2 regions of the Sphingobacterium puteale genome follow, and region 2 is predicted to be linked to the other one. Evidence: riboswitches for the same ligand, from Rfam matches in the RefSeq annotation. Region 2 holds a riboswitch; the other holds the start of a gene.
What was found. Region 2 has a riboswitch for S-adenosylmethionine ahead of metE (5-methyltetrahydropteroyltriglutamate--homocysteine S-methyltransferase). Riboswitches for the same ligand answer to the same signal wherever they lie in the genome.

Region 1: it holds a riboswitch for S-adenosylmethionine, as region 2 does, so the genes downstream of both, ABTV71_RS06195 (5-oxoprolinase) here and metE (5-methyltetrahydropteroyltriglutamate--homocysteine S-methyltransferase) in region 2, are expected to answer to the same signal.

The regions. Positions count from the first base shown of each region.
Region 1 is NZ_CP158959.1:1,495,886-1,501,173, reverse strand. It holds gene ABTV71_RS06215 (serine hydrolase domain-containing protein) at 1-22, shown strand, start outside; gene ABTV71_RS06210 (BlaI/MecI/CopY family transcriptional regulator) at 192-563, shown strand; gene ABTV71_RS06205 (N-acetylmuramoyl-L-alanine amidase) at 556-2,025, shown strand; gene ABTV71_RS06200 (DUF3050 domain-containing protein) at 2,086-2,850, opposite strand; SAM-I-IV-variant riboswitch at 3,062-3,155, shown strand; gene ABTV71_RS06195 (5-oxoprolinase) at 3,222-3,485, shown strand; gene ABTV71_RS06190 (RagB/SusD family nutrient uptake outer membrane protein) at 3,584-5,101, opposite strand; gene ABTV71_RS06185 (SusC/RagA family TonB-linked outer membrane protein) at 5,107-5,288, opposite strand, start outside.
Region 2 is NZ_CP158959.1:650,558-655,845, forward strand. It holds gene ABTV71_RS02610 (helix-turn-helix domain-containing protein) at 5-592, opposite strand; gene ABTV71_RS02615 (tetratricopeptide repeat protein) at 1,013-1,519, shown strand; gene metE (5-methyltetrahydropteroyltriglutamate--homocysteine S-methyltransferase) at 1,611-3,923, opposite strand; SAM riboswitch class I at 3,999-4,102, opposite strand; gene ABTV71_RS02625 (response regulator transcription factor) at 4,255-4,944, opposite strand; gene ABTV71_RS02630 (sensor histidine kinase) at 4,999-5,288, opposite strand, start outside.

The sequences.
Region 1 (5,288 bases), 850 kb from region 2:
CGACTATTTATTGAAAAAATGAAATTAAGATTTCCAAAAATGTTTCCGTAACCGCACTGACGGTACTAAAACCTATTAAATACAAAATAAAATCATTGAAAATCAATTTATTATAGTTTATCAACTTATTTTTCAGTTTTAAAACTGAAAAATAAGTTGATAAACTGAAAAATAAGTTATAGCTTTAAACTATGGAAGAATTAACAAAAAAAGAAGAAGAGGTCATGCATGCTATATGGAAATTAAAGCAAGCCTTTGTCAAAGATATTATTGAATATATCGATCCAACACAAACGACGCCCTATAATACCATATCATCCATTGTACGGATTTTAGAGAAAAAAGGATATGTAGGATTCAATGCCTATGGGAAGACCTATCAATATTATCCATTGATCTCCAAGATGCAGTACCGAAAGTTTTTCTTTTCGCGTGTGATGAACAAATATTTTGATGATTCTGTCGAAAACTTGGTTTCATTCATTGTCAAGGAACAACAGATCAGCGAAACTGACATCGAGAAAATCAAGGAAATTATCAATAAAAATAAAAAAAATGAATAACCTGTTTTCCTATGGTATAGAGGCCAATGTCAGTTTGCTTATTTTAGTCTTGCTCTTTATCTTGGCTTTTCGGCAGCTTTCATTTTTCCGTTGGAACCGATTTTTGCTTATTGCACTGGTTAGCTTTTGTACCCTGGTTCCCTGTCTTAAATTTAAGACCGATTATGTCGATTTAAACGATCCCAAAACAAAGTTAAATCAGGAGATAGCGTTTCAAGAGCAGTTACGCAATTCCAATGCCCCCTTGTCGATCGAACCCGAAGAACAGCTCAACCTATGGGACCGGATGGAGTTAAAAAAAATATCCACTTATGCTTACCTACTAATCGCAATCTTCTTTCTGATACGATTAGTTTATCGCAGCTTAACCCTCGCATACTTTTTAAAGAAGATGGATTTTCAGGAGCATCAGGGAATTAAAGTGATCCCGCCGTTTAATCGCTTCAATAATTGTTCGATCTTTCATTACATCGTTATGGATAAAAACGCACTTAAAAGTTATGAAGGCCAGCTCATCTTTGCCCACGAGGCTCAGCATATTCGAAAAGGACATGCCTGGGACAAATTCTACATCGAACTAATGTGCTGCTTCTTCTGGATAAACCCGGCCATTTATTGGGTCCGGAAAGAACTGCATCGTCTACATGAATTTCAGGTCGACCGTGCAGTGGGAGAATGCTATGGAAAGACCAATTATGCGAGCTTCTTGCTGAATCTGACACAACAACATCAACAAATAGATTATATGCAAAGTAGAATTTTAAAAAACCAAAATGAATTGGTAGAACGCATCGACAGGTTGATGCGAAATCTATCGCCGCGCACGAAAGGTTATCAGTATCTGCTGCTTGTTCCCTGTATATTCGTGTTAATTGTCTCTTTCTCTTTTATTAATCCCACGAAAGAAAAAATCACTGCTCTCACTGCTGTTAAAAACAGCGTAAAGACTATTGTTCTCGATCCGGGACATGGCGGCAAAGATAATGGTGCCACCAACAGCAAAGGCCTCAAAGAGAAAGATCTCACTTTACAGGCTTGTAAAATGATTCAAAATGAACTTGAAAAAGAAGGTTTTCAGGTTGTATTGACCCATTCGAAAGACGAATTTATGATGCTCAAAGACCGTGCAGCATTTACCGGCGATGCCTTGGTTTCCATTCATTTCGATGTTGATCCTTCAAACACAAAGCTGCCAATCGGCTTATTTTATCCAAAAGCTGTTGAATTTCCGAAGATACAGGATCAAAGTCGGGAGTTCGCATTCCGTCTCACACAAAATTTAAAAAATCAAGGATTGAGCACGCAGAAACCCGTTGAAAGCCACAGTCATGCGATTTTACGGGGAGCAAAAATACCGGCACTCATTGTCAGCTTAGGGAATATGAATACCTTTTCCAACACCTTGGACCCACAATTTATAAGCGCTTTTACCCATGCCTTAAAAACTTCGCTGTCGGAATAGTTTTCCGTAAAATTATCCGTTAAGTTCTTTTTACAAAGATTCCAAACAATAGAAGATTCCCTATAGGGAATCTTCTATTGCATTCCAGAGTTCAATGCGCTTTTGAAGCGCCTCTTTACTCACTATTTTCATTTCTTCCCACTTCTCGTCATCCTCTTTGGCCAGATCGGAGATCATCTGCATGGCCAAAGGGCCATGCTCATCACCGTCCAGATCAATATGACGTTGGAAATAATAGATAAAATTATCCAAGCTAGATTCAGGGAAGTTAGTTTTCAGCTCCTGCAAAATAGAAGTAAACATACCCGGAATAAGGTCCTCACGGCCAAATGTAAAAGCAGCCGCAATTTTATGTACCTCCCCTTCTTCAATCAGTTCAAAAGTAAAATTCAGAAAATCTTTGATCCTTTTGTCCAGTGTTGTCAATGCAATGGCATCAAAAATACTTTTGGATTTCTTGGCGTGCACGATAAACTTATTGATCAGATGCAGATCTGCTCCCATTTCACTCATTGCGTCCAGATACATTTCAAAATGGCTCAAACGGCGACCATCAATATATTCGTCAGATTCTTCCGCTAATACAATTTCGTTGATCAGATAGCGTGTCGATGGATGCTCGCTCGCAAACCAAGGTAAAGTCGTACAGGTCAATTTAATCTGTAAAGCTTTTAGTAAAGACATAAAATCCCATACGGCATACACATGCCCTTCTGTAAACGAACGTAGATTCTTGATCGTTTTGATCTTACGATACAAGGGGTGTTGCAATAATACCTCGCGTTCGGCAGCAATGTATTCGTTAATTTCCGCAATTCTATTCATGGCGCAAAAGTATTGTCTTATCTCTGTTTTTTAAAGTATTTTCAATGAGATTACAGTAACATGATAAATTTCTCGTCCAGTTATCCACTTCATAACCAAATCACAGCCAACAGCCCGCCCCTGCTTTTTGATCTCCTCATAGCTGTTGCTATCCCTAATTTGCAGTTAGAAAGAAAAATATTTTTTATTATAAAAATAATCTACTATATTTGTAGAGTATTCAGAATTGCATGATGCAATACCAACCGAGTGCAGGCACCGCGGTGGTAAATTAATACGGGTTTCGACCAAAATAAACGTCGCAGAACGATTATTTTCCCAACAAGATCTGGATACAGTTTATGGTTTAATCCTTTAAATTTTTAAATTGTATGGCTACTACAACAAATCTTTACCAACACTTACTGGAAAAATTCAGCTACTATTCTACGGACGAACTGATACAGCTCAACAATGACACCATTTTGGGTCAAGGCTGGGGATCATCGAAAGCTACCTTTAGAACAGCTTTGATCAGTACGTTCTCCAAAAGAGGACTGGATCTTTCCAACATCATTTCCAAGGAAGACGGTTTTACCTCGGTAAAGCAGGTGCCAGTACGTTTGGAACAGAACGTCTTGATTCCTTTACAGTAAGCGTTATCGGCACAAAAATAGCGCGCATCGAAAGGACTTCGTGCGCGCTGCTGTGATTGGTTTAGGAAATTGCCGATTTAAAAAAGGCTATAATCTTATTACTTATAGTTTGGATTCTGAATTAACACACCTGCGCTTTTCTCAATTTCTGTTTGTGGCAGCGGCCAGCGGTAAAATTTGTCTTCAAAATGATAGGGCACTTTACTGTCTTTGACCGCATTGAGTACTTCACCCGCGATATGCCAACGAATCAGATCGTAATGCCGCAGTCCTTCGAAAGCAAGTTCTACCCTTCTTTCGTGGCGGATACGTTCGCGCATTTTTTCCTTGGTATAACCGGCAGGAAACCCGGGCATCTGAACGCGGCTCCTCAGGGTATTCATGGCATCGTACACCGATGGATCTGGCCCGGCGATTTCATTTTGTGCTTCGGCATACATCAATAGCACCTCCGCAAAACGCAGCACAACCGCATCCTGTTGACTCAATGTTGAAAAGCCAAAAGGTAAGTTGGCCGGATCCAGGAATTTCAGCACCCCATAACCCGTAGGCCGCGGATTGGACGGTGTATGGATCTTACCGCCGCCAAAGTCGGGATGGTCCACAAAAATTGTTTTGCTCAACCGCGGATCCCGATCTTTAAACGGATTGGCCCGGTCCGTCAGCGGAGATTCACCATAAGGCAGGCCATCTTTGCATTCATAGGTATCCACGAGGTTTTGCAACGGCGAAGCTGCTATCCAATCGCCTAGGTACATGTCCCAGGGGGCTGTATTATTCGGTGCCAGAAAATTGACCGAAAAGATAATCTCGGGATTGTTCTTCTGTGTTGCGTCGCGAAAGACATTTTCAAAAGCCGTACTCAGGGTATACTCTTTCATGACATCGGTGCATAAATCTTTTACCTCTTTCAAAATTGCTAAATCGGGCACCCCTTTGTCACCATAAGCCGCAAACAGTAAAACCCGTGCTTTCAAGGCTTTTGCTGAACTTGCGGTCGCATGTCCCCCATTGTTGAAATAAGGTTTAGCCGCTAAGTTGGCGATCCCGAAATCCAGATCGGCCCGAATCTGTTTTAAAATATTCTCCGCACTTTCCTTTGGCTGACGTTGATTCTCCAAACTGAGGGGGGTCAGCACAAGTGGCACTTCACCATAGATACTGTACAATTGGAAATACACAAAAGCACGGATAAAGCGGGCTTCGGCTTCCATATTTTTCTTCTCTGCATCGTTCATATCCGAGCCGTTGTAGCCCTGAAGCTTCTCGATCAGGCGATTGGCACGTCCTATACCTACATAAGCATCGTTATAAATACCGGTTTCGTAGCCCCCTGTGGTCGGATTTAAGTTCCCACCGACGATTTCATTAACGCTACCTGAATTGAACTGATTGTAACCATTGTCGGTCAGACAATCCCGAAAAGGCATCCCATAAGAGAAAGCTTCACTCTGCAACGAGGCATATACACCGGCCAAGGCATTATCAAAATCCGATTTCTTGCCAAAATAGTTGTCCGAAGCGATCTGATCCAAAGGGTTGAGGTCCAAGGCACTGTTACATGAACCCAAAAATAGGCCGGATAGCATCAACGCTGTTATAAATTTCTTTTTCATAGCACTTAAAAGTTAACTTGTACACCAAATGAATAAATCTTGTTTTGTGGATACTGTACCAGATCACCATTTCCATAGCGTTCAGGGTCCAAGCCCTTAAATTTGGTCGCAGTAAGGAGGTTATCACCCGAAAAATAAACCCGCAAGCGATCAATTTTATATTTTTTTAATAACCCATCAGGTAAAG
Region 2 (5,288 bases):
TCAGTTAATCTTGACTTGCATCGGATCCTTTAATTCGAAAATAGTTTATCACTGTGAAAATGATAATCACGCCATAATAGCATACGGGGATTAGCAGAAAAAACCAGCTTTTAAAGATGTAATTCAAATACAAGGGCTGTCGAATATGGAAAAATTTTGCTGCCAAGAGATAGCTTATAAAGGCGCCGAGAAGTAAAAGACCTGTTGCATGTATGATGATGATCTTTTTTAGATGCTTGCTGTATTGGGCGTCTTTATTTTGCTTGGTGTAGCCCATAATGGCTGGAACCAATAAGCCCAATAGCGGGTTGACTAAGAAAGTTAGAGAAGCTAGATAAAGAGCCTTTATGCTTCCGCTTTGATTGTTGTCGATACTGATTTGATTTACATTTGGCATAATTAATTGTTCTAAAGGAATTTTTAAAATCTGGCTGATTTGTCTTAAACTGAAACCACTGATCTCTTCTGTCCCCTTTTCGATTCGTTGTACTGTTCTTAAAGATAGACCGGCTTGATTGGCGAGATCCTGTTGTGTCAGTCCTCTGAGCTTTCTAGCTTGTTTGATGAGTTGATTTACTGTTTGATTTTCCATGAAACGAAAATGACTAAAAGGTTTATGATTTTAAAAAAAACGATATGACAATAATATGCCAATGATATTGCGTATTTGTAAGTTGTTAATAGTCAAATATTTTGTAATTTGATAAATATTTTGAATCTTTGCAGCACAATAAGGTATTAATATAAAATAAAAAACGGAAGAATATGTTTGCTATACTAAAAACCCCAGCTTCGTCCTTAAAGAAGAGTCTTGGGCATATTCTCCGGAATACCGCACTCTCTTAATCTTCTTTTCTGGGCCACTTTTGGCATTTGTATATGACATCGGATTGTGATGTCTGTATTGCCACGCGATCATTTGAGATGATCTAACCGATAAAAGGAAATGGCATCTGTGTGGCTAGAGGTAGCCGCAAGAAGCTCAATACTCATGTAATGTTTTAAAAAAACGATGAATTCAGTGAATAAATATGTTCTCCAGGCCTTGGATAATTATCCATATTATCTGGAGGATACGCTAGAATCCTTATCCTATGCCTTGTCATACGATGAATCCAATACGATGGCATTGTGCCTAATGGGGCGGGTCTATGCGGAGCAGCTGTTTGATTATGAACAGGCAAAGAAATATTTTCAGGAAGCTCTCAGCCATAATGTGCATGCTTTGGAGGTGTATCCTTATTTTATACAGACCTTAATAGACATGGGCGATTACGAAGCAGCAAAGAAAACCATCAAATATGCATTGACATTGCCCGGTATGTCCCTGACAGCGATCTGGATTAAGAAGGTGTTGCTGCTTGAGAAATTAAAGAAATACAAAAAGGCTTTAAAAATCCTCAAAATGGCTAAGTTGGATAACCTGGACAGCGATCTGTCCACGGTCATAAAGTCTGTCGAAGATCGGATTAAAGGAAAACAGGAAATGATCAAGACAAGCAAAAAGCGAGGTAAATAACTGAAGGAGATGCTTGATTTCGAATAAAATGCTCAAAAAATAAGCCCAAGATGAATTCTCATCTTGGGCTTTTATCAATATAGTTTAAGAATTATTCTGCTCTTAAGATTTTTGCAGCATCAACCATTGATTCTAAAGCGGCTTTGGTTTCAGGCCAAGCACGTGTCTTCAAACCACAGTCAGGGTTAACCCAAAGTTGTTCCGCAGGAACTACTGCTTTTGCTTTGCGCAATAAGTCTACCATCTCGTCTTTGCTTGGTACACGCGGTGAGTGGATATCGTATACACCCGGACCGATATCGTTCGGGTATTTGAAATCACCGGCAAATGCATTCAATAATTTCATTTGTGAACGTGAAGTCTCGATCGTGATAACGTCAGCATCCATTGCTGCGATATCTTCGATCACATTGTTGAACTCAGAATAACACATGTGTGTGTGGATCTGCGTATCATCTTCTACATTGGATGAAGAAACACGGAATGCACGTACCGCCCAGTTCAGGTAATCTTTTTGATCTGCTTTGCGCAATGGCAAACCCTCGCGGATAGCTGGCTCATCGATCTGAATGATTTTGATACCTGCTTTTTCCAACGCTTGTACCTCATCCAGGATCGCTAATGCAATTTGGTAAGTCGTTGTTGAACGTGGTTGGTCGTTACGTACGAAAGACCATTGTAAGATGGTAACAGGGCCAGTCAACATGCCTTTAACCGGACGGTTAGTCAATGATTGCGCGTAAGAAGACCAACGTACAGTCATATCTTGTGGACGATATACATCTCCGTAGATAATTGGAGGTTTCACACAGCGTGAACCGTAAGATTGTACCCAACCGTTTTGAGTGAATGCATATCCCGCCAATTGCTCACCGAAGTATTCAACCATGTCATTACGTTCGAACTCGCCGTGAACCAATACGTCGATATCCAATTGCTCTTGAAGACGGATTGTGTTTTCGGTTTCTTCAGCAATTGCTTTATCGTATTCTTCTTGTGTGATCGCTCCTTTTTTTAGATCAGCTCTCCATTTACGCACATCTTTCGTTTGCGGAAATGAACCGATCGTTGTGGTAGGGAATGCTGGCAAGTTGAACTTCGCTTGTTGTGCTGCTTTACGGTCAGCAAAAACTGATGTACGTTTTGCATCATCATCAGTAATGTTGCTTGTGCGTTCTTTTACCTCTGGTTTGTGGATCAATGGAGAAGTACGGCGGCTTTCAGCTGCAGCTTTGTTTGCTTCAAAACGTTTTGCTGTTTCGGCGTCAACTTCACCTTCTGCTAAAACTGCAAGGTCTTTTACCTCCGCTAATTTTTGTTTAGCGAACGCTAACCAGTTTTTCACTTCAGCAGGTAATGATTGCTCATTGTGCTCATTGTCCAAATCAAAAGGGACGTGCAATAAAGAGGAAGAAGGAGCAATCCAAACGCGGTCTTTGCCTAGTGCATCAACTGCTTGTTTGATTTTAACCAATGATTTTTCGTAATCGTTTTTCCAGATGTTACGGCCTTCAACAATACCTAAAGATAATGTCAATGAAGCTGGAACTTTAGCTAAAACGGTATCCAATTGGTTTTCTCCACGTACTAAATCCAAGTGTAATGCATGGATCGGTAAGTTAACCGCGATATCTTCGTTATCTTTTAAAGCTTCGAAGTAAGTTGTCGCGATCAATTTGATGTTTTTGGCAGCAGCAGCCAATTTCTCGAACGTAGGTTGGTATAATGCTTTTACTTTTGCATCTAAATCTAAAGCCAAGAAAGGCTCGTCGATCTGAACATATTGTGCTCCAGCTTCTGCCAATTTAGACAAGATTTGCTCATATACAGGAACTAATTTATCCAATAGGTCGATACGGTCGAAACCAGCTTCTTTTTCTTTACCGATCAAAAGGTAAGTGATTGGGCCTAATAAAACAGGTTTTGTCTCAATACCCAATGATTTTGCTTCGTTGTATTCATTCAGGAATTTCTCAGAAGTCAATTTAAACTCTTGATCTTTTGTGAATTCAGGAACCATATAGTGGTAGTTGGTATCCAACCACTTGGTCATCTCCATTGCAGTCACGTCAATTCCTTCTTGCTGGAAACCGCGCGCCATTGCAAAATATAAGTCTAAGCTGTAGTTGTTGTCTACTTTATTCAACAAAGAATGATAACGAGCAGGAATAGCACCAACAGTAAGGGTTAAATCCAATACTTGATCGTAAAAAGAGAAGTCGTTGGAAGGGATCAAATCTATTCCAGCATCTTTTTGTGTTTTCCAATTGCCTTCACGAATTTTTTTTGCTGTGTCCAATAATTCCTCAACAGAAGATTTTTTAGCCCAATAGGCCTCATTGGCTTTTTTCAATTCGCGGAACGCGCCCACACGAGGGTAACCTAAATTGTTAGTCAATAACATAATAATGTTTTTAATATTTCTTTTTCAACTATATTTCTTGCTAGAGAGAAGGACACACTAGAATTCGGTGACTTCGGCTTATCATTCCCATGTCAAGTAGGGTAGAATTTAGCACCTTGTCAAGGGACAGGTTGCTAAGGCTTCATCGGGTCTATTCCCTCTGCCTTTCTCTATAAGCGACGCTAAGTTAGCACATTTTTTTTTGACATGCAAATTTTTTATAAAAGAGCATGTATTTTTTATAATCTACTAAGAATAGAAATGTTTTATTTCTTTCTTTTCATTGGAAAGCAGGGTGAAATTGTTCAGTTGAATCTCACCCGCTATGCTTTTAGCTTACCAGAAGTTTGTATCCTTTCCCGTGCACATTGACAATTTCTACCTTGTTATCTTCTTTTAGATATTTGCGAAGTTTGCTGAGAAATACATCCATACTTCTGCCGGTGAAATAATTGTCGTCATGCCATATTTTTAATAAGGCTTCTTCACGGGTCAATACATCATTCTTTTTTAAACAAAGTAAACGAAGCAACTCGGCCTCTTTTGTTGATAATTTTTGCGTTTGGCCCTTGTAGGAAATCTGCTGACTTGTATAATCAAAGAAGTAATCTCCAATTTCAAATTTGTCTGCAACCACTTCATCTTCTTTGTCTCTTACGCTACGTTTCAGAAGGGCATTAATCCGAAGCAGTAACTCCTCAACACGGAACGGCTTGGTAATATAATCATCTCCACCTAATTCAAACGCCTCAGTCTTGTCTTCCATCATCCCCTTTGCGGTGGCGAAGATGATCGGTACAGTGCTATTTGTTTTTCTGATTTCGCGGCCTACGGTAAAACCGTCTTTTTTAGGCATCATGACATCGAAAATGCATAAGTCGTAATCATTTTTTTTGAATTGGGAGATGGCTTCATCCCCGTCTATACAGAGCGTGACGTCAAATTTTCCCTTTAATTCGAGATAATCCTTTAAAAGATCCCCCAAATTGGGATCATCTTCTGCTAATAATATCTTTTGCATAATGAATCTATTAATTTTCACTAATGTTCCCTGAATATACAAAAAAGGAACGTGTTATTTTTTTATGGGCAAAATTACCTCAAAGGTTGTGCCCTTATCTTTTTCACTTTTTACAGTGATTCTTCCATTAAGTCTTCTCAATATATCCTGTACATAACTTAAGCCTAAGCCAAAGCCTTTGACATTGTGGACATTTCCGGTGGGAATACGATAAAACTGATCAAATATCTTTTGTAAATGATCCCGGCTCATCCCGATTCCATTGTCGGCAATGGTGATAACAATATTGTCGCCAATATTTTTAGAACTGATATTTACATGTAGATCTCCTTTGCTGTACTTAA